Regions from separate parts of the Streptomyces sp. NPDC015144 genome, predicted to be linked through region 2. Evidence: riboswitches for the same ligand, from Rfam matches in the RefSeq annotation. Region 2 holds a riboswitch; each other region holds the start of a gene.
What was found. A riboswitch is a leader RNA that binds a small molecule or an ion and turns the genes downstream of it on or off. The one in region 2 is predicted to bind cobalamin.
Positions count from the first base shown of each region.

Region 1 (9,456 bases), on a different contig from region 2:
GCCGCGGCCTGGCCGGAGGCCGCGCGGGCGATCCGGGTCGCCGGGCGCGAGCGCAGGTAGTACGTCGTCTTCAGCCCCTGCTTCCAGGCGTACGCGTACATCGAGGAGAGCTTGCCGATCGTCGGCGTCTCCAGGAACAGGTTCAGCGACTGGCTCTGGTCCAGGAACGGGGTACGGGCCGCCGCCATGTCGATCAGGCCGCGCTGCGGGATCTCCCATGCGGTGCGGTACAGCGCCCGCACGTCCTCGGGGATCCAGGCGAAGCCCTGCACCGAGCCGCTCGCCTCGCGCAGCGCCTCACGGGTCCGCGCGTCCCACACGCCGAGCTGCTTCAGCTCCTCCACCAGGTACGCGTTGACCTGGAGGAACTCACCGCTGAGCGTCTCGCGCTTGAAGAGGTTGGAGACCTGCGGCTCGATGCACTCGTACACCCCGGCGATCGAGGCGATCGTCGCGGTCGGCGCGATGGCCAGCAGCAGCGAGTTGCGCATGCCGGACTTCGCGACCCGGGCGCGCAGCGCCTCCCAGCGCTCCGGCCAGGTCAGCCCGGTGTCGTAGTGGTCGGGGTGCAGCACCCCGCGCGCTGCACGCGTCCGCTCCCAGGCGGGCAGCGGGCCCGAGCGCTCGGCGAGCTCGCAGGACGCCTCGTAGGCGGCGAGCATGATCCGCTCGGAGATCCGGGTGGAGAGCGCGCGGGCCTCCGGCGAGTCGAACGGCAGCCGCAGCTGGAAGAAGACGTCCTGGAGCCCCATGGCGCCCAGGCCCACCGGGCGCCACTGGGCGTTGGAGCGGCCCGCCTGCTCGGTCGGGTAGAAGTTGATGTCGACGACCCGGTCCAGGAAGGTCACCGCGGTGCGGACGGTGGCGTCCAGCCGCTCCCAGTCGATGGAGCCGCCGGCGACGAACGCGCCGAGGTTGACCGAGCCCAGGTTGCAGACGGCGGTCTCGCCGTCGTCGGTGACCTCCAGGATCTCGGTGCACAGGTTCGACGAGTGGACGACGCTGCCCGGCTCGGCGGTCTGGTTCGCGGTCCGGTTGGAGGCGTCCTTGAAGGTCATCCAGCCCTGGCCGGTCTGGGCGAGGGTGCGCATCATCCGGCCGTACAGCTCGCGGGCCGGGAGCGTCCGGCGGGCCAGCCCCTTCGCCTCGGCGGCCCGGTACGCGGCGTCGAACGCGTCGCCCCACAGGTCGACCAGGTCGGGCACGTCGACCGGGGAGAACAGCGACCACTCGCCGTCCGCCTCGACCCGGCGCATGAACTCGTCCGGCACCCAGTGCGCCAGATTCAGGTTGTGCGTGCGCCGCTGGTCCTCGCCCGTGTTGTCGCGCAGCTCCAGGAACTCCTCGATGTCCGCGTGCCAGGTCTCCAGGTAGACGGCGGCGGCGCCCTTGCGGCGGCCCCCCTGGTTGACGGCGGCGACCGAGGCGTCCAGCGTCTTGAGGAACGGCACGATGCCGTTGGAGTGCCCGTTGGTGCCGCGGATCAGCGAACCGCGCGAGCGGATACGGGAGTACGAGAGGCCGATGCCGCCCGCGTGCTTCGAGAGCCGGGCCACCTGGTGGTAGCGGTCGTAGATCGAGTCCAGCTCGTCCAGCGGCGAGTCCAGCAGGTAGCAGGAGGACATCTGCGGGTGCCGGGTACCGGAGTTGAACAGGGTGGGGGAGGAGGGCAGGTAGTCGAGCCGGCTCATCAGCCCGTACAGCGCCGCCACCTCGTCCAGGGCGCGCTGCGACTCGTCCTCGGCGAGCCCGGACGCCACCCGGAGCATGAAGTGCTGCGGGGTCTCGACGACCTGGCGGGTGTGCGGGTGGCGCAGCAGGTAGCGGCTGTGCAGGGTGCGCAGCCCGAAGTAGCCGAAGCGGTCGTCCGCGCCGTCGGCCAGGGACTGGTCCACCAGCGCGTCCAGCGCCTGTGCGTGCCGGGCGACGAAGGCGGCGGTGCGGTCCGCGATCAGGCCCTCGCGGTGCCCCACGGCGACCGATGCGGAGAAGGAGACCGCGCCCTGGCCCGCCGCCTCGTCCGCGATGGCGAGGGTCAGCAGGCGGGCGGCCAGCCGGGAGTACGCGGGGTCCTCGGAGATCAGGCCCGCGGCCGCCTCGGTGGCCAGCGAACGCAGCTCCGCCTCGTCCGCCCGCGCGCTGCGGCCGCGCAGGGCGGCGGCGGCGACCCGGCCGGGGTCGGTGTCGGGCAGATCGGCGGTGAGGGCGGTCAGGGTCCGCAGCAGCGCCGCTCCGGGACCGTCCTGTGCGGCTGCCTCGGACTCGACGGACGCGGCGACTGAAGCCGGATCGGCTGGCGCGATGGTCACGTGTTGCTCTCCCACGCTCGGCTCGGGGCCGGCGGGGGAACGGGGCAGCCCGCGGAGGACGCACCCGGGCCGGGGCAGCACTCCGCGCGGCGTCCACCGGCCCAACCGCGAGGCCCGGACGTCTGGGCATCCGGTTCGGTCGAGCCGGATGCGCTGTCGGCAGGTCCTCGGACTGGCTCGGGTGCGCAAAAGCGCACGGGATACACCGTTGCGGGACAGTTCCGGATTCGCACCGGATTCCCCTGCGACGACAGCGAGGATGAGCATACATGTGGGGGCCGCCCGATGAGGCAGCCCCCACATGTTGTGTCGTACGACGCAGGATCAGGCCGCTTCCGCAACGGTGGGCGGCCCGCCCCCGCCCCTCGGGAAGGGGCGGGAACGGGCCGTGGAGGCCCGGTGACGGGCCCTGCCGGAGGGTGTTCCCGGGGCGCCGGGAAGCGGGCCGTCAGTGGCCGCCGGGAGCCCCCGCGGTGGCCGGCGGAAGCTCCGCCCGCACGCCCGGGTCGCCCGCGTCGGCCGTGTAGTCGGCCGGCGAGGTCTCGTCCGTACCGGCGGGCGCCTTCACGGCGTTCAGGACGAAGGTCAGCACCACCGTCACGACCACGTTCAGCACGAACGCGGTGAGGCCGATGTAGCCGATCTCGCCGATGCCGGGGATCTCCGCCGACGAACCGCCGAAGTGCTTCTGGGTCGGCGAGGCGACCCCGTACGCGGCGACCGTCCCGTACACCATGCCGACCGCCCAGCCTGCGAGCAGCGCCCAGCGGTGGAACCAGCGGGTGAACAGCCCGCCGACCAGGGCCGGCATCGTCTGGAGGATCCAGATCCCGCCGAGGAGCTGGAAGTTGATCGCGACGGTCTTGTCCATGGTGAGGACGAAGGCCAGCGCACCGACCTTGACCAGCAGCGACACCAGCTTGGAGACCTTGGTCTCCTGCTCCGGGGTGGCGTCGGGCCTCAGGAAGTCCTTGTAGATGTTGCGGGTGAAGAGGTTCGCCGCGGCGATCGACATGATGGCGGCGGGCACCAGCGCGCCGATGCCGATCGCGGCGAAGGCCACCCCCGCGAACCAGTCCGGGAACATGTTCTCGAACAGCTGCGGGATGGCGAGCTGCCCGTTGTCCACCTTGATCCCGGCGGCGATCGCCATGAAGCCGAGCAGCGCCAGCAGGCCCAGCATCAGCGAGTACAGCGGCAGGATCGTGGTGTTGCGCCGGATCACGTTGCGGCTGCGGCTGGAGAGCGTCGCCGTGATGGAGTGCGGATACATGAACAGCGCCAGCGCCGAGCCCAGCGCCAGGGTCGCGTACCCCCACTGGCCGGCCTCGCCCGGGGCGAGCGCGCCGCGCGGCTTGCCGGTGGCCGGACTGGTCTCGGAGAACGCCTCGCCCGCCTTGGCGAAGATGTCGTGGAAGCCGCCCAGCTTGATCGGGATGTAGATGATCGCCACGGCGATGACCAGGTAGATCAGCCCGTCCTTGACGAACGCGATCAGCGCGGGCGCGCGCAGCCCGGACGAGTAGGTGTACGCGGCGAGCACCGCGAACGCGAGCAGCAGCGGCAGGTCCTTGACGAACCAGTGCGTGTTCTCGCCGCCGCCGACGCCCATCACGTCCAGCACCGCCTGGATGCCGACGAGTTGGAGCGCGATGTACGGCATGGTGGCGAGGATGCCGGTGACGGCGACCGCCAGCGACAGCCCCTTCGAGCCGAACCGCCCGCGGACGAAGTCCGAGGTGGTGACGTAGCCGTGCTTGTGCGAGACCGACCACAGCCGGGGCAGGAAGGTGAAGATCAGCGGGTACACCAGGATCGTGTACGGAACGGCGAAGAAACCCGCCGCGCCCGCCGCGTAGATCGCCGCCGGTACGGCGACGAAGGTGTACGCCGTGTACAGGTCGCCGCCGAGCAGGAACCAGGTCACCCAGGTGCCGAACGAGCGCCCGCCCAGCCCCCATTCGTCGAGGCTGGCCTCGTTCTCGGCCCTGCGCCAGCGGGCGGCCAGGAAGCCCATGACCGTGACGGCCACGAAGAAGAAGATGAAGACGCCGAGCGCGACGCCGTTCACGCCGTCCTTCATGCGCGCTCACCCCCCTTGCGGGCGCGCTGGTCGCGCTGCCACAGCTTGTACGCGACCATCGTGAGCGCGGTGGAGATCAGCACCCAGAGCATCTGGTACCAGTAGAAGAACGGGATACCGATGAAGGTGGGGTCCACCTTCGCGTACGAACCCACCCAGAGCATCGCCACGAACGGCGCGACCAGACAGAGCGCGACGACCACTCTGACCGGTGTGATGGTGGGCGGTTTTCCCTCTGGTTCCACGGACATGCGGCGACTCCGTCCCCTCGCTGATCACCCTGTAATGCGCAGGAAATCTAGGGGAGGTTCCGGTCACCGTCACCCCCCGTCCGCATTGCGGTCCGACAACGGTCCGACCGGTTGGTACGTATGTGTGAGATCGCGTCATACGTACGGGAGTTGGTCCGTACCAGGGCAGCCGAAAGGCCCCTGCGGAGTGGTGCGCTCCACAGGGGCCCGAGGGTGGTGACGGGGGAAGGGGTGGCCGGAATTAGCCTCCCGTCCGCCGGAATCAGTCGATGGGCCGCTTGAGTCGCGCCACGAACTTGTACCGGTCGCCGCGGTAGACCGAGCGCACCCACTCCACCGGCTCGCCCCGCCCGTCCAGCGAGTGCCGGGAGAGCATCAGCATCGGCAGGCCCACGTCGGTGCCGAGCAGCCCGGCCTCGCGCGGGGTGGCCAGCGAGGTCTCGATGGTCTCCTCGGCCTCGGCCAGCCGCACGTCGTAGACCTCGGCCAGCGCGGTGTAGAGAGAGGTGTACTTCACCAGGGAGCGGCGGAGTGCCGGGAAGCGCTTGGCCGAAAGGTGCGTGGTCTCGATCGCCATCGGCTCGCCGCTGGCCAGCCGGAGCCGCTCGATCCGCAGCACCCGCCCGCCGGTGGTGATGTCGAGCAGCCCGGCGAGGGTGTCGTCGGCCGTCACATAGCCGATGTCCAGCAGCTGGGACGTCGGTTCCAGCCCCTGGGCGCGCATGTCCTCGGTGTACGAGGTGAGTTGGAGGGCCTGTGAGACCTTCGGCTTGGCGACGAAGGTGCCCTTGCCCTGGATGCGCTCCAGTCGGCCCTCGACGACCAGTTCCTGGAGCGCCTGGCGCACGGTGGTGCGCGAGGTGTCGAACTCGGCGGCCAGGGTCCGCTCCGGGGGCACGGGGGTGCCCGGCGGCATGGTGTCCGTCATGTCCAGCAGATGTCGCTTCAGCCGGTAGTACTTCGGGACGCGTGCCGTGCGTGTGGCCGCGCCCGTCTCGTTCTCCGTACTGCCCCCGTCGGCACCCATGGTCCGCCTTCCCGACGCTTGCGTTGCTGCCGTCACCGGCTCCTCCGTCTGTCGCGGCTCACATGGTGGCACGGTCCGGTCACGGCTGGTCGCCCTCCCTTAGGTGTCGGTCCTATAACGGACGCGAGTGCACTTCTTATACACCCTTGACACCCCAAAAGGTCTAGGCCAAGCTCCCGGTACTGGTCTAAACCATTAAAGACCAGGTCCAGCCCCAGCAGTACTCGTCGAATGTCTTCGCGGTGGGCGGGGTTGCAGTATCCCTGAGGAGGGTTTGGCGTGAAGCGCAAGCTCATCGCGGCGATCGGCGTCGCGGGCATGATGATCGGCCTCGCCGCGTGTGGGTCCGACGACGGCGGAGACAGCGGCAAGAAGGCCGGTCCCGACGCCTACAAGGGTCAGACGCTGACCGTCTGGACGATGTCCGGCTCGAACCCCGACGGATGGACCAAGAAGGTCACCGAGGAGTTCGAGAAGAAGACCAAGGCCAAGCTGAAGATCGAAGTCCAGGACTGGAACGGCATCCAGCAGAAGGTCACCACCGCCCTCTCGGAGTCCAACCCGCCGGACGTCCTGGAGATCGGCAACACCCAGACCCCGGCCTACGCCAAGACCGGCGGCCTCGCCGACCTCGGCGACCTCAAGAAGGAGATCGGCTCCGCCTGGGCCGACGGCGTCAACCAGCCCTCCATCTACGACGGCAAGCAGTACGCCCTGCCGTGGTACGTGGGCAACCGCGTCGTCATGTACAACAAGAAGGTCTTCAAGGACGCCGGCATCACCGAGACGCCGAAGACCCGCGCCGACCTCTTCAAGGCCTTCGAGGCCATCGAGAAGAAGGGCGACGCCGAGCCGATCTACCTGCCCGGCCAGAACTGGTACTTCTTCGACGGCCTGCTCGTCGGCAAGGACGTCTCCCCGGTCAAGAAGGAAGGCGACAAGTACGTCTCCAACCTGGCCGACCCGAAGGTCGCCGAGGCCATGGATGTGTACAAGAAGTACCAGTCCTACTCCAAGGCCCCCAAGGACAAGGACGAGGCCACCCCGCAGCAGGCCGAGGTCTTCGCCAAGGGCAAGACCGGCGCCATCATCGCCATGGGCTACGAGGCCGGCACCGCCATCAAGGCCAACCCGAAGCTCAAGGACGACATCGGCTTCTTCACCATCCCCGGTGAGACCGCCGACAAGCCCGAGGGCGTCTTCCTCGGCGGCTCCAACCTCGCCGTGGCCGCGGGCAGCAAGAAGCAGGACCTGGCCAAGGAGTTCCTGAAGATCGCGCTCTCCGAGGAGAACGACGGCGCGCTCATCAAGGAGGCCGGCTGGTCCCCCAAGAACGACGCCATGCAGAAGTACACCGTCGGTCAGCCCGCCGCCGAGGCCGCCGGCCCCGCCGCCGCCAAGTCCGGTGGCACCACGCCGCTGATCCCGGAGTGGGCGCCGGTCGAGAACCCGCCGAACCCGATCAAGACCTACATGACGCTGGTCCTGCAGGGTAAGTCGCCCGCCGACGCCGCCAAGCAGGTCGAGGGCGAGCTCAACAAGCGCCTCAGCCAGCAGCAGTAGTTCGCAGCTAGCGCGTCCCGCGCCGGGGGCGGCGGGTTCCGACCCGCCGCCCCCGGCCGTACGCATCGTTCCGTGTAGGGCTTTGTTGGAAGAGATGGCGAGCATGGCAGTGCAGACCGATCCCTCGGACGTGGCCGGGACGGCCGCGGGCCGCGGCCGGGACGGAATACCACCCGTCGGGCAGCACGGGGGGAAGAAGCGGAGAGTGGGTATCGGCGCCGCGCCGTACCTGCTGATGGTTCCCGCGCTCGCGGTGACGGCGATCTTCCTCGGGTATCCCCTGGTGAAGAACGCCATGCTGTCGTTCCAGAACCTCAACATGGGGCAGCTGATCCAGCATGTCACCGAGTGGAACGGCTTCAAGAACTACCAGGAGATCCTCACCGGTGAGGACTTCTGGAGGGTAACCCTCCGCACGATCGTGTTCACCGCCGCCAACGTCGCGCTGATCATGATCATCGGTACCCTGGTCGGCCTGCTGCTCGCCCGCCTCGGCAAGAAGATGCGGTTCACCTTGCTGATCGGCCTGGTGCTCGCCTGGGCCATGCCGATCGTGGCGGCGTCCACCGTCTACCAGTGGCTCTTCGCCTCCCGCTTCGGCGTGGTCAACTACGTGCTGGACAAGCTCGGCTGGCACTCGATGGCCGACTTCAACTGGACCGGATCGCAGTTCTCCACGTTCTTCGTGGTCACCCTGATGATCGTCTGGCAGTCCATCCCGTTCGTGGCGATCAACCTCTACGCGGCGACCACGACCATCCCCAAGGAGCTCTACGAGGCTGCCTCCCTGGACGGCGCCGGCAGCTGGAAGAGTTTCACCTCGGTGACCATGCCGTTCCTGCGGCCCTTCCTCTACGCCACGACCTTCCTCGAGGTCATCTGGGTCTTCAAGGCGTTCCCGCAGATCTTCACCATCAGTGAGGGCGGCCCCAACCGCCTCACCGAGACCCTGCCGATCTACGCCTTCGTCGAAGGTGTCGGCAACCAGCACTACGGCATGGGCGCGGCGATCTCGCTGCTCACCATCCTGATCATGCTGGGGCTGACCTCGTACTACCTCCGCATCGTTCTCAAGCAAGAGGAGGACGAGCTGTGAAGCGCTCACTGTTCGGCCGCATCTGGCCCAACGCCCTCGCCCTCATCCTCTTCGTCGGGCTGGTCTTCCCCGTCTACTGGATGTTCAGCACGGCCTTCAAGCCGACCGGCGACATCATCACCGAGACCCCGGTCTGGTTCCCCACCGAGATCACCTTCGAGCACTTCAAGACCGCGTACAACGCGCCGAACTTCCTGACCCTGGTCGGGAACTCGCTGACGGTCACCCTGCTCGCCGTGTCCTTCTCGCTGATCATCGCGCTCTTCGCGTCGTTCGCACTGGCCCGCATGCGTTTCAAGGGCCGCAAGGGCATGATCCTCGTCTTCATGATCGCTCAGATGGCGCCCTGGGAAGTCATGGTCATCGCGATCTATCTCCTGGTGCGCGACGCGGACATGCTCAACAGCCTGGTTCCGCTGACGCTCTTCTACATGGTGATGGTGCTCCCCTTCACGATCCTCACGCTCCGCGGCTACGTTGCCGCGGTGCCCAAGGAACTGGAGGAGTCCGCCATGGTCGACGGCTGTACCCGCCCGCAGGCCTTCATCAAGGTCATCCTGCCGCTGCTCGCCCCCGGCCTGATGGCCACCTCGCTCTTCGGCTTCATCACCGCGTGGAACGAGTTCCCGCTGGTCCTCATCCTCAACAAGGACCCCGAGGCCAAGACGCTGCCGCTCTGGCTGTCCCAGTTCCAGAGCCAGTTCGGCGACGACTGGGGCGCCACCATGGCGGCCGCCTCGATCTTCGCCATCCCGATCCTGATCCTCTTCGTCTTCCTGCAGCGCAAGGCCGTCAGCGGCCTCACCGACGGCGCCGTGAAGGGATAACGCAGTCATGACCACCTCGATATCCGCCACGGACACCGTCACCCGCGACGCGCTCGCCGTCCTCCAGCCCGGATTCACCGGCACCACCGCCCCCGAGTGGGTGCTGCGCCGGGTCGACGAGGGCCTCGCCTCCGTCGCCCTCTTCGGCCGCAACATCCAGACGGCCGAGCAGGTCACCGCGCTCACCGCCCAGCTTAGGGCCGAGCGCGAGGACCTCCTCGTCGCGATCGACGAGGAGGGCGGCGACGTCACCCGCCTGGAGGTCCGCACCGGCTCCTCCTTCCCCGGCAACCTCGCCCT
Region 1 is NZ_JBIBUU010000017.1:44,711-54,166, reverse strand. It holds gene ACF08W_RS25945 (ribonucleoside-diphosphate reductase subunit alpha) at 1-2,309, opposite strand, end outside; cobalamin riboswitch at 2,450-2,576, opposite strand; gene mctP (monocarboxylate uptake permease MctP) at 2,758-4,392, opposite strand; gene ACF08W_RS25935 (DUF3311 domain-containing protein) at 4,389-4,643, opposite strand; gene ACF08W_RS25930 (GntR family transcriptional regulator) at 4,906-5,670, opposite strand; gene ACF08W_RS25925 (extracellular solute-binding protein) at 5,950-7,233, shown strand; gene ACF08W_RS25920 (sugar ABC transporter permease) at 7,337-8,329, shown strand; gene ACF08W_RS25915 (carbohydrate ABC transporter permease) at 8,326-9,156, shown strand; gene ACF08W_RS25910 (glycoside hydrolase family 3 protein) at 9,164-9,456, shown strand, end outside.
Region 1: it holds a riboswitch for cobalamin, as region 2 does, so the genes downstream of both, ACF08W_RS25945 (ribonucleoside-diphosphate reductase subunit alpha) here and ACF08W_RS33805 (cobalamin biosynthesis protein) in region 2, are expected to answer to the same signal.

Region 2 (9,456 bases):
CGTCACCGCGCGCACCGCTCGACGAACCGGCGGGCCATCCCCGGCTCGGGGGCCCAGTGCGTGTGCAGATAGCTGGCGTGCACCCCGCCCCGTACGAAGCCCTCGACGCGCCGCTCCGGCAGGTGCATGCCCCAGGCCGGTTCGGGACCGGCGCCCGGCTCCAGCACCGTGCGGTGGAACTCGTGGCCGCGGACCCGGGTGCCGGGCGCCGCCAGCACGCTGTCCGAGACCGCCACCGCCTCCCGGTAGCCCAGCGTCAGCCGCTTCGTCATCCGGGCCTCCGCGTCCAGGACCCCGCACATCGGCAGCCCGTCCAGCGAACGCGCCAGGTACAGCAGCCCCGCGCACTCGGCCGCCACCGGCGCCCCGGACCCGGCGAGCCCCGCGACGGCCTCCCGCAGCGCCGTGTTGGCCGACAGCTCGGCCGCGTACACCTCGGGGAAGCCCCCGCCGACGACCAGCCCCCGGGTCCCCTCGGGCAGCTTCTCGTCGCGCAGCGGGTCGAACGGCACGACCTCGGCCCCGGCGGCCGCCAGCAGCTCGGTGTTCTCGGCGTACGAGAAGGTGAACGCGGCACCGGAGGCCACCGCGACCACCGGGGCCGCCCCGCCCCGCCCGACGACCGGACCGCCGCGGCCGCCGACCGCCTCCGCCGCGTCCCATCCGCCGTCCGGCAGCGGGGGCGCGGACCGGGCCAGCGCCATCAGCGCCTCCAGGTCGCACCCCGCCTCCACCTGCTCGCGCATCGCCCCGACCGCGCCCACCGCGTCGCCGCGCCGCTCGGCCACCGGCACCAGCCCCAGGTGGCGCGAGGGCACCGCCACCCGCTCGGCCCGCCGCAGCACCCCCAGCACCGGCAGCCCCGACTCGTCCAACGCGTCCCGCAGCAGCTCCTCGTGGCGCTGCGAACCGACCTTGTTGAGGATCACCCCGCCGATCCGCACCCGCGGGTCCCACGACGCGAAGCCGTGCACCAGCGCCGCCACCGACCGGGACTGCGAGGACGCGTCGACGACCAGCACCACGGGCGCCCGCAGCAGCTTCGACACCTGGGCCGTCGACGCCAGTTCGCCCTGGCCCGACGCCCCGTCGTACAGCCCCATCACGCCCTCGACCACGGCCAGGTCGCACCCGGCCGCCCCGTGCGCGAACAGCGGGGCGACCAGGCCGGGGCCGCACATGTAGGCGTCGAGATTGCGCCCCGGCCGCCCGGTGGCCAGCGTGTGGTAGCCGGGGTCGATGTAGTCGGGCCCGACCTTGTGCGGGGAGACGGCCAGGCCGCGCCCCGCGAAGGCCGCCATCAGCCCCGTCGCGACGGTGGTCTTGCCGCTGCCCGAGGAGGGCGCGGCGATCACCAGACGTGGCACGTTCACCGGGGGACCCCCGGGGTGGAGCTCACCATTCGATGCCCCGCTGACCCTTCTGACCGGCGTCCATCGGGTGCTTGACCTTGGACATCTCGGTCACCAGATCCGCCGCGTCCAGCAGCTCCCGCGGCGCGTTGCGACCGGTGATCACCACGTGCTGGGTGCCGGGACGGGCGCGCAGCACCTCGACCACCTCGGCGGTGTCGACCCACCCCCAGTGCAGCGGGTACGCGAACTCGTCGAGGACGTACAGCCGGTACGTCTCGGCGGCCAGGTCGCGCTTGATCTGCTCCCAGCCCTCGCGCGCCGCCTCCTCGTTGTCCTGCTGGCCGTCGCGCTGGACCCACGACCAGCCCTCGCCCATCTTGTGCCAGGCGACGGAGCCGCCCTCGCCGCTCGCGCCGAGGACCTTCAGCGCGTTCTCCTCGCCGACCTTCCACTTCGCCGACTTGACGAACTGGAAGACCCCGACGGGCCAGCCCTGGTTCCAGGCGCGCAGCGCCATCCCGAAGGCCGCCGTCGACTTCCCCTTGCCGATGCCGGTGTGCACCATCAGCAGCGGCCGGTTGCGGCGCTGACGGGTGGTGAGCCCGTCGTCCGGCACGGTGGTCGGCTGTCCCTGCGGCATTACGCGGCCCTCCTGGTGATGTCCCTCTTGCCCGCTTCCCGGACGCCCTTGACGAGTCCGGTGATCGCATCGGCCCGCAGCTCGTCCAGGGTCACGGCGGTGCCGCCGAGATCCCGGGCCAGCTCGGCCGCGAGCCCGAGCCGCACCGGCCCCGACTCGCAGTCCACGACGACCGAGGCGACGCCCTCCGCGGCGTGCAGCCGCGCCGCCCGGGACGCCAGCGCCACCGGCCCGGGGCCGCCGGTCGCCCGCCCGTCGGTCACCACGACCAGCAGCGGACGGCGCGAGGGATCGCGCAGCCGCTCCACCCGCAGCACCTCATGGGCCTTCAGCAGCCCGGCCGCGACCGGGGTGCGCCCACCGGTCGGCAGCAGCTCCAGCCGGGCCGCCGCCGCGTCCACCGACGACGTCGGCGGCAGCACCACCTCGGCGTCCCGGCCCCGGAAGGTGACCAGCCCGACCTTGTCCCGCCGCTGGTACGCGTCGAGCAGCAGCGACAGCACCGCGCCCTTCACGGCCGCCATCCGCTGCCGGGCCGCCATCGACCCGGAGGCGTCCACCACGAAGAGCACCAGGTTCCCCTCGCGCCCCTCCCGCGTCGCCTGCCGCAGATCGTCCCGCCGGACCACCAGCCCGCGCCCCGACCGGCCGCGCGCCCGCTGGTGCGGGGCGGCGGCCCGGACCGTCGCGGCCAGGTGCAGCTTGGTCAGGGCGCCCTCCGGGCGTCGCGCGCCGGTGGTGCGCCCGTGCTCGGTACGGGCCCGGGAGCGCCGCCCCGCCGCGCCCTCGCCCAGGCCGGGGACGCTCAGCGTCTTCGTACGGAACGGCTCGGTGGCGCCCACCGGGCGCTGCTCGCCGCCCCCGGACGGCCGGCCCTGCTCCTGGCCCCGCTCCTGGCCCTGGCCCTGCTCCGGTACGGAGGGGCCGGGCGTGTCGTCGGCGCCCTGCCCGGGGTCCTGCGGCGTGCCCGGGCCGTCGTCCCGCGGCGGCCGGCCGCCGCCGTCCGGGCCGTCCGGGTCCGGGTCGTCGTCCCCGCCGTTCCGCTCCAGCGTGTCGTCCAGCTTCTCCTCGTCGAGCCCCGGCGCGTCGAAGGGGTTGCGCCGCCGCCGGTGCGGGAGGGCGAGCAGCGCCGCCTGCCGCACGTCCTCGGCGAGCACCTCCGTACGCCCCGCCCAGGCGGCCAGCGCCGTGGCCGTCCGCGCCATCACGATGTCCGCGCGCATCCCGTCGACCTCGAAGGCGGCGCAGGTCGCGGCGATCTGCCGCAGCGGCGCGTCGCCGAGGACCACCGCGGGCAGCAGCGCCCGCGCGGCGGCGATCCTCGCCCGCAGCGCCTCCTCCTCACCGGCCCAGCCAGCCGCGAACCCCGCCGGGTCGTCGTCGTACGCCAGCCGCCGCCGCACCACCTCGACCCGCTGGTCGGTCTCCCGGGACGCGGCGACCTCCACGGTCAGCCCGAACCGGTCCAGCAGCTGCGGCCGCAGCTCGCCCTCCTCCGGGTTCATCGTCCCGACCAGCAGGAAACGCGCCGCGTGCCGGACCGAGACGCCCTCCCGCTCCACGTACGACGCGCCCATGGCGGCCGCGTCCAGCAGCAGGTCCACCAGGTGGTCGTGGAGCAGGTTGACCTCGTCGACGTAGAGGATGCCCCGGTGCGCGTCGGCCAGCAGCCCCGGCTCGAACGCCTTCACTCCCTCGGCGAGCGCCCGCTCGATGTCGAGCGCCCCCACGAGCCGGTCCTCCGACGCGCCGACCGGCAGCTCCACCATCCGGGCGTCCCTCGACACACCGGCCCCCGGCTCGTGCGGGCCGTCCGGACACGCCGGGTCGGCCGCCGCCGGATCGCAGGAGAACCGGCACCCCGGCACGACGGCCACCGGCGGCAGCAGCGCCGACAGCGCGCGTACGGCGGTGCTCTTCGCGGTGCCCTTCTCGCCCCGCACCAGCACCCCGCCGATGGCCGGCGAGACGGAGTTGAGCAACAGGGCGAGCTGCAGGTCCTGCTGCCCGACGACGGCGGTGAACGGGAAATGCGTACTCACTGGGCGGTCCCTCCTGCGTCTTTCGCGGATGTACGGGGGTGAGGCAGGGCGCCGCCGGGCGCCCCGGGCGGGACGAACGGGAGCCCCGGCGGCGCGCCCGACTCGATGAGCCGGAGCAGCGCGTCGGTGTCGGCGTGCTCCTCGATCAGGTCGCCGAGCCGGTCCAGCTGCTCCTCGCGCAGCGCGCCGAAGGAGGTGTCGGGCGCGGGGACGAAACGCCGGCCGGCGGCCCGCGCCACCTCGGCCAGGAAGCGGCGGCGGAACGCGTCGCTCTCCAGCGAGCCGTGCCAGTGGGTGCCCCACACCGCCCCCACCCGGCAGCCGTCCAGGAACGGCTCGCCGCCGAGGACGTCCGCCACCCCGTGGTGGATCTCGTACCCCTCCACGGGCGCGCCGAGCGCCTCGCCTACCGGCCGGGCCAGGGTCTTCTCCCGGTCGAAGCGGACGCGCACGGGCAGCAGACCGAGGCCCTCGACGCGGCCGGCCCGGGACTCCACCTCGTCCTCGATGTGCTCGCCCAGCAGCTGGAAGCCGCCGCAGATGCCGAGGACCGGCCGTCCCGCGGCCGCGCGCCGCGCCAGCGCGTCGGCGAGTCCGCGCTCCCGGATCCAGGCCAGCGCCTTGACCGTGCCCCGGGTGCCCGGCACCACGACCAGGTCGGCGTCGGACAGCTCCTCGGCCCGGTCCACGAACCGGACGACGACCCCGGGTTCGGCGGCCAGCGCGTCCACATCCGTGAAGTTCGACATCAGCGGCACCGCGCACACCGCGACCCGCAGCACGTCCTCGCCGTGCGGCGGTGCGACGGCCGCCTCGCGCACCGCCCCGCGCAGCGAGACCCGCAGCCCGTCCTCCTCGTCGATGCCGAGCCCGTGGGCGAAGGGCAGCACCCCGTACGTCGGCCGCCCGGTCAGCCCGCGCAGCATGTCCAGACCGGGCTCCAGCAGCGACACGTCACCACGGAACTTGTTCACCAGATAGCCCGCGACCAGTGCCTGGTCCTCGGGGGCCAGCAGCGCGGTCGTACCGAAGAACGACGCGAAGACGCCGCCCCGGTCGATGTCGCCGACCACCACCACCGGGAAGCCCGCCGCCCGCGCGATGCCCATGTTCACGATGTCGGTGCGCCGCAGGTTGATCTCGGCCGGGCTGCCCGCCCCCTCGCAGATCACCGCGTCGTACGTGGCCCGCAGCTGCTCCAGGCAGTCGGCTACCGTGCCGAACAGGGCCTCCTGCCGACCGCCGTGGTAGCCGCGCGCGCTCATCTCGCCGACCGGCTTCCCCATCAGGACGACCTGGCTGGAGCGGTCGCCGCCGGGCTTCAGCAGGACCGGGTTCATCAGCGCGGTCGGCTCGACGCGGGCGGCCTGCGCCTGCATGGCCTGGGCGCGCCCGATCTCGGCGCCCTCGCGGGTGACGAACGAGTTCAACGACATGTTCTGCGCCTTGAAGGGCGCCACCTTCACGCCCCGGCGCACCAGCCAGCGGCAGATGCCCGCGGTGACGACGCTCTTGCCCGCGTCCGAGGTGGTCCCGGCGACCAGCAGTCCGCCGCTCATGCGCTCCTCCGTCCGGTACCGGTCCGCCGCGCGGCGATCCGTCGTGCGGCGAGGCCGGCACCGAGCCGCCCCGCCACGCACACGCCGAGGGCCAGCGCGCCGACCCGCCGCGACAGCCGCACCGCGCGTTCGATGTCCGCGCCCTCCACGGCCCGGCCGCGCTCCCCGTTGAGCACCGGGCGGTGTTCGACCCGGCCGCCGTACGCGAGGGTCCCGCCCAGCCGTACGCCGAGCGCCCCGGCGAACGCGGCCTCCACCGGACCCGCGTTCGGGCTGGGATGTCTGGCGGCGTCGGCCCGCCAGGCGTGCAGCGCGTCCCGGGGGCGGCCCCCGGCGGCCACCGCGAGCAGGGCGGTGAGCCGGGCGCCGGGCCAGCCCGCGAGGTCGTCGAGGCGGGCCGAGGCCCAGCCGTACCGGCGCAGCCGTGGCGACCTGTGGCCGACCATGGCGTCGAGGGTGTTGACGGCCCGGAACCCGGCCAGCCCGGGAACCCCGGCCACCGCGCCCCACACCAGGGCGCCGACCACGGCGTCCGAGGTGTTCTCCGCCACGGACTCCACCACGGCGCGGGCGATCTGCGGACCGTCCAGGGACTGCGGGTCGCGCCCGCACAGATGCGGCAGCCGCTCCCGGGCCAGGGCGATGTCACCGGCCTCCAGCGCGCCGCCGATGGCCCGCGCCTCCCGGCCCAGGGAGGTGCCGCCGACGACGGACCAGGTGGCGGCGGCGGTCAGCGCCACGGAGGCGGCGGGGCTGCGGCGCACCGCGCGGGCGGCCAGCGCACCACCGCCCACGGCGGCTCCGGCGCAGATCAGGGTGTGCAGCGCGCCCCAGCCGCGGTGGTCGTGCCACAGGCGGCGCTCGACGCCCGCCGCGGCCCGCCCGAAGGCGGCGACCGGGTGGCCCCTGCGGGGGTCACCGAGCAGCAGGTCGCCGAGGAGACCGGCGGTGGCGCCGTACGCGAAGATGCGGTCGGCTCGCACGGCTCAGCCGGCCGTCGCGCCGCGGCGGACTCTCGTACGGAAGGCATCGGGGCCTGGGACGGCGGGCGCATGGCGGCCGGGCATGGCGATATGTCCTCACTCAGGGTCCGCGCCCTGGTTCGACGTGACCGGCGACGAGAGTCTCCTGGCTCCCGGATCCGCGGGGCCCCCGGCCTTCCAGCCCGCTCGCGCGTGCCGTGACGTCCGGTGTGGGGGACCGCTCCCCGGTGACAGTGGCGGGACCGCGCCGGATTCGCACCGGCTTCCTCTGCTGTCGCCGTAATTGGCTCCGGCAGTCCACCATGCCCCGCGAAGGCCCGTCAACCTGCCGTTGACCTGCGGCGGGGCAGTGTGCCGAGACGCACATCGGGCCGGGCACCCGGGGGTGTCCGGCCCGATGCGGGCGTGCGCGGGGTGGGTCAGGCGACGATCAGGAAGATGCCGTACCCGACGGCCGCCGCGCAGAGCGCGAAGCAGGCGTACGCGCCGGCGCGGGCCAGCAGCGGCGAGCCGCCGGAGCCGCCCTGCGCAGCCGGTTCGGGCTGCTTGGAGAGGCCGACGATGCCCAGGGTGAAGAGACCCACCAGCGCGACGGTGACCACGAGGGAGACACCGAAGACGGAGCCGAGGGCCGCCCAGTCGATTTTCATGCTGATTCCTTAGACGGTCGGTGCGGGACCGGTCAGACGGCGGCGGGCTGCGCCGGGTCCTGAGGGGCCTTGGGCGTGACCGGGAGGGCGGTCACGACGGCCGCGGCCGGGGCGGCGGGGGTGGTGGCGGCCTGGGCCGCGGTGGTGGGCGGCGGGCTGACGGCGGCGATGGCCGTGGTGACGACACCGGCGGGCTCGGCGGGGACCGGGGCCGGGGCCCCGGCGCCCGGGGCGACGTCGTCGTGGCCGACCGGCTTGCGGCGGGAGAGCAGCCAGATCGAGCCGGAGCCCAGGACCAGCAGGGCCGCGACCACGACGACGCCCCAGGTGCCCTGCTTGGTGAGCAGCTCCGCGCCCGCGCCGACCAGACCGGCGGCCGGCAGGGTCAGGCCCCAGGCGACGAACATCCGGGTGGCGGTGGACCAGCGGACCACACCGCCCTGGCGGCCGAGGCCCGCGCCCATCACGGCGCCGGAGCACGACTGCGTGGTGGAGAGCGAGAAACCGAGGTGCGAGGAGGCCAGGATGACCGTGGCCGCGCTGGTCTGGGCGGCGAAGCCCTGCGGCGGCTTGAGGTCGGTGAGGCCGCTGCCCATGGTGCGGATGATGCGCCAGCCGCCCAGGTAGGTGCCGAGCGCGATGGCGAGACCGGCGGAGACGATCACCCAGACCGGCGGGTTGGCCCCGGGGTGCAGGACCCCGCCGGTGACCAGGGCCAGCGTGATGATGCCCATGGTCTTCTGCGCGTCATTGGTGCCGTGGGCGAGGGAGACCAGCCCGGCCGAGGCGATCTGGCCGGCCCGGTAGCCCTTGGCGGTGGCCTTCTCCTGGGCCTCGTCGCGGATCTTCCCGCCGATCCGGTACGTCAGCCGGGTGGCCAGCAGCGCGGCGACACCGGCGACGATCGGGGCGGCGACCGCGGGGAGCAGCACCTTGGTGACGACGGTGCCGCCGTTGACGGACGACCAGCCCGCCGACATCACGGCCGCGCCGATCAGACCGCCGAACAGGGCGTGCGACGAGCTGGAGGGCAGCCCGACCAGCCAGGTCAGCAGATTCCAGAGGATGGCGCCGACGAGTGCCGCGAAGATCACTTCCGTGCGCAACCCGTCCTCGTTGACGATCCCGCCGGAGATCGTCTTGGCGACCTCCACCGACAGGAACGCGCCGACGAGATTGAGAACGGCGGACATGGCCACCGCGGTCTTCGGTCTGAGTGCACCGGTCGAGATGGTGGTCGCCATCGCGTTCGCGGTGTCGTGGAAACCGTTCGTGAAATCGAACACTAGAGCTGTCACGATCACAATCGCGAGGAGCAGCGTGATGTGTTCCATTTACCCAGGCAATCGTTCGACGTCATTGGCATGTGGACCGTAGGCAACCTGGGTAAACGGAAGATGAACTGGGGAGGGCACTGTGGTGACTCCAACCGGAGTCACAGCGTTCCGTTTCTGTTCGAGGTGTGTTCCCCGGAAGGCGGAACGCGGTGGTCCGCCCGGCCCTGTACCCATCGCTCCCCAGGGCTGACAGGATCGGTCCATGAGCGATCAGCTTCGGCGCATGAGCGATCAGAAATGTGACGTGATCGGACGGGCGTGGGACGGGGTCGTCGCCACCGCGCGGCGGACGGCGGCCGAGGGGCTCGTCGTCGGGACGTCGGGAAACGTGTCGGCCCGGGTCGGCTCCACCATCCTCGTCACCCCCAGCGGAGTGCCCTACGACCGGCTGCGCCCCGAGGACGCCGTGGGCGTCGATCCGGACGGCAACCGCCTCTTCGGCGACCTGGTCCCGACCAGCGAACTCCCGCTCCACCTCGCCGTCTACCGGAACACGGACGCCGCCGCCGTCGTCCACACCCACGCGGTGCACGCCACGGCCGTCTCCACCCTGGTCGCCGAGATCCCCCCGGTCCACTACGCCGCGGCCATGCTCGGCGGCCCCGTCCGCGTCGCCGCCTACGCCCGCTACGGCACCCCCGAACTGGCCGAGTACATGCTCACCGCCCTCCGGGACCGCACCGGCTGCCTGCTCCGCAACCACGGCACCGTCACCTACGGGACCACCCTGGACCAGGCGTACGACCGGACCGCCCAGCTCGAATGGCTCTGCCGCCTCTGGCTCGCCGCGAGCTCCGTCCCCGGACACACCCCGAGCCTGCTCACCCCGGACCAGCTGGACGAGGTGGGCGAGGCGCTCAAGGGATACGGGCAGCCGGGCTGACCCGACC
Region 2 is NZ_JBIBUU010000033.1:34,739-44,194, forward strand. It holds gene ACF08W_RS33785 (cobyrinate a,c-diamide synthase) at 3-1,373, opposite strand; gene cobO (cob(I)yrinic acid a,c-diamide adenosyltransferase) at 1,396-1,995, opposite strand; gene ACF08W_RS33795 (putative cobaltochelatase) at 1,995-4,037, opposite strand; gene ACF08W_RS33800 (cobyric acid synthase) at 4,034-5,596, opposite strand; gene ACF08W_RS33805 (cobalamin biosynthesis protein) at 5,593-6,579, opposite strand; cobalamin riboswitch at 6,718-6,849, opposite strand; gene ACF08W_RS33810 (hypothetical protein) at 6,999-7,229, opposite strand; gene ACF08W_RS33815 (anion permease) at 7,262-8,563, opposite strand; gene ACF08W_RS33820 (class II aldolase/adducin family protein) at 8,790-9,449, shown strand.

Region 3 (9,456 bases), on a different contig from region 2:
TTCCGCGACGACGCGGTCCACGTACCGGGCGGCGAGGTGCAGCACGATCAGGGCGCCGCTGCGGCCCAGGGTGTCCAGGTCCTCGCCCGGCGGCATGGCGGTCGCCCGGTGGGCGATCCGGGTGAGGATGACGGTCTGGCCGACGGTCGGCACGGTCAGTTCCCGCTTGAGCGACGCGGCGGCGGCGGCGAACGCGGGTACGCCGGGCACCACGTCGTAGGGCACCCCGGCCTCGTCGAGCCTGCGCATCTGCTCGTTGACCGCGCTGAACACGGCGGGGTCGCCGGAGTGCAGCCGGGCCACGTCGTGACCGGCCTCGTGGGCGGCGAGCAGTTCGGCGGTGATCTGGTCGATGTCGAGCTGCGCCGTGTCCACCAGCCGGGCGTCCGGCGGGCAGGTGTCGAGCAGTTCCCGGGGCACCAGGCTGCCCGCGTACAGGCAGACGGCGCAGGAGGCGAGGAGGCGGGCGCCGCGCACGGTGATCAGGTCGGCCGCGCCGGGGCCGGCGCCGATGAAGTGGACGGTCATCTGTGGGTGTCTCCTGAGTGCGGTGCGGGTTCGGTCGGGGGTTTGCGCACGGACCACTGGGTGACCGGCATGGCCTGGCGCCAGCCGGTGAAGCCGCCGACCGGTACGGCGTGGGCGACGGCGAGCCGGACCAGTTCGCCGCCGTGGCGGCGGTGCGCCTCGGCGAGCAGGGCCTCGGACTCCAGGGTGACGGTGTTGGCGACGAGCCGCCCGCCGGGCCGCAGCGCCTCCCAGCAGGTGTCGAGCAGACCGGGCCCGGTGAGCCCGCCGCCGATGAACACGGCGTCGGGCACGGGCAGTTCGGCCAGTGCGCCGGGGGCGCGGCCGGTGACCACGCGGAGGGCGGGCACGCCGAGGCGGTCGGCGTTGCGGGTGATGCGCGCGGCGCGTTCCGGGTCGCGTTCGACGGTGATCGCGCGGCAGGACGGGTGGCTGCGCATCCATTCGACCGCGATCGATCCGGAGCCGCCGCCGATGTCCCAGAGGAGTTCGCCGGGGGCGGGGGCGAGGACGCCGAGGGTCGCGGCCCGGACGTGCCGTTTGGTGAGCTGTCCGTCGTGCTCGTACGCGTCGTCGGGCAGGCCCGGTACGGCGCCCAGGCGCAGGGCTCCGGGGGCGCGGCGGCAGTCGACGGCCACGATGTTCAGCGGGTCGGACGGGGGGTGCGGCCAGTCGTCGGCGGTGCCCTCCAGGCAGTTCTCGGCGGGCCCGCCGAGCTGTTCGAGCACCCGGAGCCGGCTGGGGCCGAAGCCCTGTTCGCGCAGGAGCCGGGCCACGGCGGCGGGGGCGTCGGCGTCCGCGCCGAGGACCAGGACGCGGCGGCCCTCGTGCAGGTGGGCGGCGAGCCGGGCGGTGGGGCGGCCGACCAGGGTGACGGTCTCGGTGTCCTCGACCGGCCAGCCGATCCGGGCGCAGGCGTAGGAGACGGACGAGGGGTGGGGCAGGACGCGCAGCCGGTCGGCGCCGAGCACCTCGGTGAGGGCCCGGCCGATCCCGTAGAACATGGGGTCGCCGCTGGCCAGGACGGCGATCCGGCTCCCGGCGTGCTCGGCGAGGAGTCCGGGGACGGCGGGGCGCAGCGGCGAGGGCCAGGCGATCCGCCGGCCGGGGCAGGACGGGGGGAGGAGGTCCAGCTGGCGTCCGGCGCCAATAAGGACCTCGGCGCCGGTCAGTGCGGTGCGCGCCGCGTCGGTCAGTCCCGCCCAGCCGTCGGCGCCGATGCCGACGACGGTCACCGGGTCCGGCCGGTCAGCCATGGGACACCTCCTTCAGGTAGGTGGCGAGGGAGGCGACGGCGGCGGGGTTGCGGGGGCTCTCCACGAGGTCGACGTAGTCGAGGACGTGGATGCGGTCGTTCTTGATCGCGGAGACGTTGGCCAGCGGCGGGTAGGACTTCAGGAACGCCTTCTTCTGCTCGGCGCTCCGGTCCCCGTAGTCGTTGATCACGATGACCTCGGGGTCGCGGGCGACGACGGTCTCCCAGCCGACCGTCACCCAGGTGTCCTTCAGGTCCTTCATGACGTGGTCGCCGCCGGCCTTGGTGATGATGTCGTGCGGGCCGGCGAAGACCCCGGCGGTCAGCGGTTTGTCCCGGCCGTCGTCGTAGAGGAAGACCCGGGGGCGGTCGGAGCCCTTGGGCGCCGTGTCGCGTGCCCGGGCCACCTGCTCGCGGAAGCCGGTGACGAGGGCTTCGGCGCGGTCCTCGACGTCGAAGATCCTGCCCAGGTTGCGCAGGTCGGTGTAGAGCGCGTCGAGCGGGGCCATCACCCCGCGCGCGTCGCCCCGGCCGTTGCGGCAGGACTCGCTGAGCAGGTACGAGTCGACGCCCACGCGCCGGAGTTCGGCGGGGGTGAAGCCGCCCTCCTCGCTGAATCCGTAGTTCCATCCCGCGAAGACGAGATCGGCGCGGGCGTCGAGGACGAGCTCCTTGTTGATGGTCTTCTTCGAGAGCCATGCGGTCTTCCCGTACCCGTCCTTCCAGGGTACGGAGGTGAGGTCGCCCTTGTCGTCGGGCATCACGTAGCCGGCCATGTGGTCCGCCAGGCCGAGCGCGAACATGATCTCGGTGATGCCGACGTCGTTGGTGACGACGCGTCGGGGGGCCTTGTCGTAGGTCTTCTTCTCGCCGCAGTTCTCGACGGTCACCGGGTAGTGGCCCGACGCGTCGCTACCGCTCTTCTCCTCCTGGGAGGTGGGCAGTTGGGCGCCGCACCCGGTGAGGACCAGGGCGACGGCGAGGGCGTACGCGGCGGGGCGTGCGGGGCGGGGCATGGCGGTGAGGCGTCCTCAGGAGTCGGTTCGGGCGGGAAGGAGCCGGTCGAAGATCAGTTGCACGGCGCCGGTCTCCGGATGGGCGACGCGGTGGGCGCGTACGCCGAAGACGTCGGCCAGCAGCTCGGGGGTGAGCACGTCGTGGGGGGCTCCGGACGCGACGATCCGGCCCCCGGAGATGACGTGGAGCAGGTCGCAGTGGAGGGCCGCGAGGTTGAGGTCGTGCAGGGAGGTGAGGACGGTGGGGCCGCTGTCGCGGACCAGGGCCAGGACGTCCAGTTGCTGGGCGATGTCGAGGTGGTTGGTCGGTTCGTCGAGCACCAGGAGCCGGGGCCGCTGGGCCAGGGCGCGGGCGATCAGGACCCGTTGCTTCTCGCCGCCGGAGAGGGTGAGGAAGCCCCGGTCGGCGAGGTGGGCGGCACCGACCCCGGCCAGCGCCTCGGCGCAGGCCGTGCGGTCCGCCTCGGTGGCCCGGCCCATCGACGACTGGTGCGGGGTGCGTCCCATGGCCACCACCTCGGCCACCGTGAAGTCGAACTCGGAGACGGCCTCCTGGGGAAGCGCGGCCAGCCGGCGGGCGCTCTCGCGCGGGCTCAGCGCGTACAGGTCCTCGCCGTCGAGCCGTACGGTGCCCGCGGAGGGGCGCAGCGCCCGGTAGACGCAGCGCAGCAGGGTCGACTTGCCGCTGCCGTTGGGGCCGACCAGGCCGACGAGCTGTCCCGCGCCCGCGCCGAGCGTGGCGTCGGCCACCAGCCGCGCGCCGGCGATCTCGACGGTCAGGGATTCGATGTCGATCCGCATCAGGCGCCTCCGAAGGTGTAGGTGCGGCGGCGCATCAGCAGCACGAAGCACGGCACGCCGATGGCCGCGGTCAGTACGCCCACCGGCAGTTCGGCGGGGGCGAGGACCACCCGGGAGAGGATGTCCACCCAGATCATCAGGACGGCGCCGACCAGGGGGGCGACGGCGAGCAGCCGCCGGTGGTCCGCGCCGACGAGCATCCGTACGCCGTGCGGCACCATCAGTCCGACGAAGCCGATCGCGCCGCTCACCGCGACCACCGCTCCGGTGACGGCCGCGCAGACCACGAAGAGTTCCTTGCGCAGCCGCCCGGCGTCGACGCCCAGGGCGGCCGCCGTCTCGTCGCCCATGGCGAGGGCGTTCAGCCGGCGGGCGGACCAGGCGAGATGGGCGATGCCGCAGAGCACGGCTCCGGCGGCGATCGGCACCGAGGCCCAGTTGGCGCCGCCGAGGCTGCCGAGCATCCACATCATGGCGGAGCGGGCGGCCTCGCCGTGTTCGGCCGCGAAGACCATGAAGGTGGTGACGGCGGAGAAGCCGTAGTACATCGCGGTACCGGTGAGGACGAGCCGCAGCGGGGTGAGGCCGCGCGCGGTGCGGGCGATGGCGTACACCAGCACCATGGCGAGGAGCGCGGCGAGGAACGACGCCGTGGACAGCGCCCAGATGCCCAGGGCGCCGAAGGCCCCGAAGATGAGGACGGCGTTGGCGCCGACGGCCGCGCCCGAGGAGATACCGAGGACGAACGGGTCGGCGAGCGCGTTGCGGACCATGGCCTGCACGGCGATGCCGATGGCGGAGAGCCCGGCGCCGACGACGGCGGCCAGTACGGCGCGCGGGAAGCGCAGCTCCCAGACGATGGTGTACGCCGCGACCTCGTCGGGCGCTATTCGGCCGCCGGTCAGCCCGGCCCACAGGTGGCGCAGCACCTCGCCCCAGGAGAGCCCGGACGCCCCGATGCCCGCCCCGCAGACCAGCGAGAGCAGCAGCGCCACGACGAGGACGGGCACGAGGAGCGCGGGTGACATCCGGCGTGGTGGAGCGGGGCCGGAGGCGGCGCGGGCCGCGCGGGACGGCACAGCGGGCCGTCGGTCGAGGGGGGTGGCCACGGGCGGTTCGCTTTCGCCTCGGGCCGTGCATCTACGTCATCAACGGAGCGGCCCGGACGCGGCGCGCCCGGTGCAGCACCCATCGCAGTCCACGGCGAATTGACAGGAGCCTTCACCGCCACGGGTGATCGGGCTCACGGGGCCCTTTCGGGCACCGTCTACCGTTGCGGGTCAGCGCCGGACTTCGACCGGACTTCCCCCGTGGGGCAGATGCAGCTTAACGCGAACGGTTTGGCGGGTTTCCACCCCGTCCTGGTCCGGGCGGGGCCGCCCTGTTCCTCCGGTGCGGCCGGCGGAGCCGTGGGCGCATCCCCCGAACGGCCGACACGGAGGTCGTCCCGACGGCCGCGCATCACCGACCGGTCCGGCTACCGCCGGGCCCGAACGCGCGCCGAGCATGGGGGGGGCGGGCCCGTACCGTCCGGGCGCCGTCCACGGATTCGCCCGGCTGCTGGGCGGCTGACCCGCCCTCAGGAGCGGCCGCGACGGGCTGCGGCGGCCCGGCGGCCCGAGATCAGGTGCCGGCCGGCCAGCTCCACCACGGTCTCGGCGTCCCGGTCGGCGATCGCCGCGTAGAGGTCCTCGTGCTCCCGCGCGACGCCCTCCAGGTCGTCGTGCTGCCCCAGCAGCCAGCGCATCCTGCTGCGCAGGGTGGCCTGGAGCTCGTTCAGCAGCTCGTTGTCGGCCAGGGCGGTGACCGTCTCGTGGAAGTCGGCGGCGGCCCGGCGGGCGGCCACGGCGTCGCCCCTGGCCGCCGCGCCCAGCTCGGCGTCCAGGTCCGCGCGGAGCTTTTCGAGCCCCGCGCGGGTGCGCCGCTGGGCGGCCAGCCGGAAGGTCAGGGCCTCCAGCGCCGCGCGCACCTCGTCGAGGTCGTCCACGTCCGCCGGGGTGAATTCCCGTACGACGGCCCAGGTCCGGGGCCTGGGGGTGACCAGGCCCTCGGTGACCAGCGCCTTCAGGGCCTCGCGGACGGGCAGTCTGCTCACCCCGAGCTCCGCGGCGAGTTCGCGCTCGACGAGTTTGCTGCCCGGCTCGCGCACACCGTCGATGATCTCGTCACGCAGCTGGCGCGTGACCCGTTCCGACTCGGGCTCGAAGTCCCCAGACCCTGTCATGTGCCCGATTCTCTCATCACCCGGTGCCCGCTCCGGGCAGGCCGTTCCCCGGTGCGGGCCCACCGGGCGGGGCGTAGCCGCGGGTACGGACCAGATCGTGGACGAGCCGGGTGAAGGCGCGGGCGGCGGCGCTCTCGTAGCCGCTCTCCCGGCGCAGCAGGGTCGCGACCCGGGTGGGCAGCGGGGGGTCGACGGGGACGTGACCGAGGTGCGGGTCGTCGTCCGTGACCGCCAGGGGCAGCACGGTGGCGAGGGGGCCGATGCGCCGGACGATCTCGGTGAGGGCCTGGATGGTGTTGGCCTCCACGGCGATCGGGGGGGCGATCCGGTGCCGGGCGAAGTAGTCGTCGACGTGGACGCGTGTGACGAAGTCGCCTCTGAGCAGGGCGAGTTGCTGACCGGCGAGTTCCCGTACCGGCAGGGGACGCTCGTCCCCGGCCCGGTGCGCACCGGTGACCAGGCCGAGGGGTTCGGTGAACAGCGCGGTCGATGCGATGCCCTGGAGGTGGGTTCCCTCGAAGGCGATGCCGAGGTCGAGTTCGTCGGCCAGCAGGCCCGCCTCCATGCGGTCCTGGGGCATCTCCCGGAGGTCCAGGGTGATGCCGGGATGGTGCGCGTGCAGCGCCGCCACGAGCGGGCCGACGAGATAGGCGGTGAAGGTCGGGGTGAGCGCCAGCCGCAGGTGCCCCCGGGCGAGATCGGCGACGTCGAGGACGGCGCGCTCGGCGGCGGCCAGCTCCCGCAGCGCGCGCCGCGCGTAGTGCACGTAGGCGGCGCCCGCGTCGGTGGTACGGACCCCCCGGCCGCTCCGGTCGAGCAGCCGGGCGCCGACGACCCGTTCCAACTGCTTGATCTGCTGCGACAACGTGGGCTGCGAGATGCGCAGCTCCTCGGCGGCGCGCGTGAAGTTGCCGTGCTCGGCGACCGCGATCAGATAGCGGAGGTGACGTAGTTCCGGACCCATGAACGCATTATAGAACCGACCTATAAGGATCATGGATATCAAGTCTTGGACTCTATAGGCCCAGGTCATGCATGGTGGTTCTCGTCAGCCCCTCGGGGCGGCCCCCATCGAAAGGAGTGACCGATGCAGGACCTCACGGACGGCGTCGCACGATTCCGCCGCGACGTCTTCCCCGAGAAGGCGGGGCTCTTCGCCCATCTGGCCACGACCCACCGCCCGAAGACGCTGTTCATCGGCTGCTCCGACGCCCGGGTGGTCCCGGAGCTGATCACCCAGAGTGATCCGGGTGAGCTGTTCGTGATCCGTACGGCGGGCAATCTCGTCCCGGCGTACGGGTCGGGCCGCGACGGCATCGCGGCGAGCGTCGAGTACGCCGTCGCCGTGCTCGGCGTGACCGACATCGTCGTCTGCGGCCACTCCGCCTGCGGGGCGATGACCGCCCTGGCGGAGGGGCACGACCTCGGTTCCGCCCCGGTCGTGGCCGACTGGCTGCACCACGCGGACGCCGCCCTGGCCCGTACCGCCGCCGGTCCGGCCGTGACCGGCCCGGAGCGGGTCGACGCCCTGGTGCGCGCCAACGTGGCCGCGCAGCTGCAGAACCTGAGCACCCACCCCTCCGTGGCCCGCGCCCTGGCCGAGGGCTCGGTCACCCTGCACGGCTGGGTGTTCGACATCGCCACGGGCACCGTCGAGCCGGCCGGGACCGCCCTGGCCGCCGCCTGACCACCCACACCCCCAACCGAACCACCGGCCCCGCCCGGGACCGGCCCCCGAAAGGAACCCTCGTGCCGCACGCGCAGTTCGACCCCACCGCCCGCCAGACCCTCGCCATCGCCGCCGTCGAGGCCAAGACCCGCAAGGACCTCACCTGGGAGCAGATCGCCGACGCCGCCGGGCTGTCGGTCGCCTTCGTCACCGCCGCGGTCCTCGGCCAGCACGCCCTGCCGGAGGACGCCGCCCGCGCCGTCGCCGAGCTGCTCGGCCTCGACGAGGACGCGGTGCTGCTGCTCCAGACCATCCCGACCCGCGGATCGATCCCCGGCGGCATCCCCACCGACCCGACCATCTACCGCTTCTACGAGATGCTCCAGGTCTACGGGACCACCCTGAAGGCCCTGGTCCACGAGCAGTTCGGCGACGGCATCATCAGCGCCATCAACTTCAAGCTCGACGTGAAGAAGGTCGCCGACCCCGAGGGCGGCGAGCGCGCCGTCATCACCCTGGACGGCAAGTACCTCCCCACCAAGCCCTTCTGACCCGCCCCTCCCCCCACCGCCGTACGCAACACGACACGGCGGGCCGGAAGACGCCCCCCACGGCGGACTCCGGCCCGCCGTGTTCCCGCATTCCGCTCAGGGCCTGGATCGCCGCGCAAATGGGATACGGAACACTCCGTCGCTCCCCGCACCGCTGGCCCCGGTCTCAGAGCAGTCCCCGGCGGGCGGCGATCACCCCGGCCTGGAAGCGGTTGGCGGCACCGAGCAGTTCGTGCAGCCGGCTGATCCGGCGGCGCATGGTCCGTACCGACCAGCCGAGCTGGCGGGCTATCGCCTCGTCCTTGAGCCCGCTGACCAGCAGGATGAGGACGAGCCGGTCCTCCTCGCCGAGCGGGTCCTCGGCGGGGGCCTCCAGTGGCAGCGCCTGCTTCCAGCACAGCTCCCAGTAGTGGGTGAGCGCGTCGAGCAGGGTGGACGGACGGATCACCGCGGCGCGTACGTCGTGGAGGTCGAGGGAGAGCGGCATCAGCGCGAGCTTCCGGTCGGCGATGGCGAGCTTGATCCCGAGGCCGGGCAGGACCCTGGCCTGCTCCCCGTGGCGGACCAGCTCGCGGATGTCGTCGAGGACGCCGGGCCACTCCAGCGCCTCGGGGGCGTAGACCGCGCGGTAGCGGACGCCCCGGCCCAGCGCCGTCGCCTCCACCGGATTGGAGGTGGTCAGGGCGTACGGCGGCCGGTCCAGGGTCATCACGTCCTCGCGGGCCTCCTGCTGGAGGCGGACGAACCAGCGGCCGAGGGCCTCGCTCCCGGTGGTGATCTCCACCTCGTCCTCGCCGCCCGCCCCGGCGCACGCCGCGGCGAACAGCCGGGACAGCTCCCCCGCCGCCGACCGGACCTTCTCCAGCTCCTTGCTCCTGGCCCGCACCAGCGCCTCGACGGCGGCCTCCGGCTCGATCGCCGCGTACCGGCGGCGGGCACCGGCGAGCCGGCCGACGAGCCCGTGGTCGCGGAGCCGGTCCAACGCTCGGGCGACGCGCTCGGCCGAACATCCGAGGTCTGCGGCGAGTTCGGCGGGCGCGGCGGTCCGCCGGGCGAGCACATGACGGTAGACGCTCTCGTCGAACGGATCGATGCCCGCGGCGGTGAGCTGTGAAGACTCGGGATTCATGGGGGGATCGTGGCCCAGTTGTGCCACCTGCAGCAATGGGCCACGGGGATCCGTTGTGCGACAAGTGCCGCGACCAGTAGGACCTTTACGCATGGCAATCAAGTCACGAAGACCACGTCACGCGGCACTCGCCGTCGTCGTGCTCGCCGGTGTCCTGGCGGCGACGCCGGGCGCCGCCGACGCGTCCACCACCCCCGACCCGCCGCGCCGGGTGCTCGTCGAACTCTCCGGCAGCCCCGCCGTGACCGCCGCGCCCGGCGGTTCGCTGCTCGCCGCCGGGGCT
Region 3 is NZ_JBIBUU010000001.1:539,470-548,925, reverse strand. It holds gene cobM (precorrin-4 C(11)-methyltransferase) at 1-528, opposite strand, end outside; gene cbiE (precorrin-6y C5,15-methyltransferase (decarboxylating) subunit CbiE) at 525-1,784, opposite strand; gene ACF08W_RS02390 (ABC transporter substrate-binding protein) at 1,777-2,799, opposite strand; gene ACF08W_RS02385 (ABC transporter ATP-binding protein) at 2,815-3,600, opposite strand; gene ACF08W_RS02380 (FecCD family ABC transporter permease) at 3,600-4,709, opposite strand; cobalamin riboswitch at 4,811-4,956, opposite strand; gene ACF08W_RS02375 (GntR family transcriptional regulator) at 5,180-5,824, opposite strand; gene cynR (transcriptional regulator CynR) at 5,841-6,788, opposite strand; gene ACF08W_RS02365 (carbonic anhydrase) at 6,912-7,511, shown strand; gene cynS (cyanase) at 7,574-8,044, shown strand; gene ACF08W_RS02355 (helix-turn-helix domain-containing protein) at 8,211-9,173, opposite strand; gene ACF08W_RS02350 (S8 family serine peptidase) at 9,265-9,456, shown strand, end outside.
Region 3: it holds a riboswitch for cobalamin, as region 2 does, so the genes downstream of both, ACF08W_RS02380 (FecCD family ABC transporter permease) here and ACF08W_RS33805 (cobalamin biosynthesis protein) in region 2, are expected to answer to the same signal.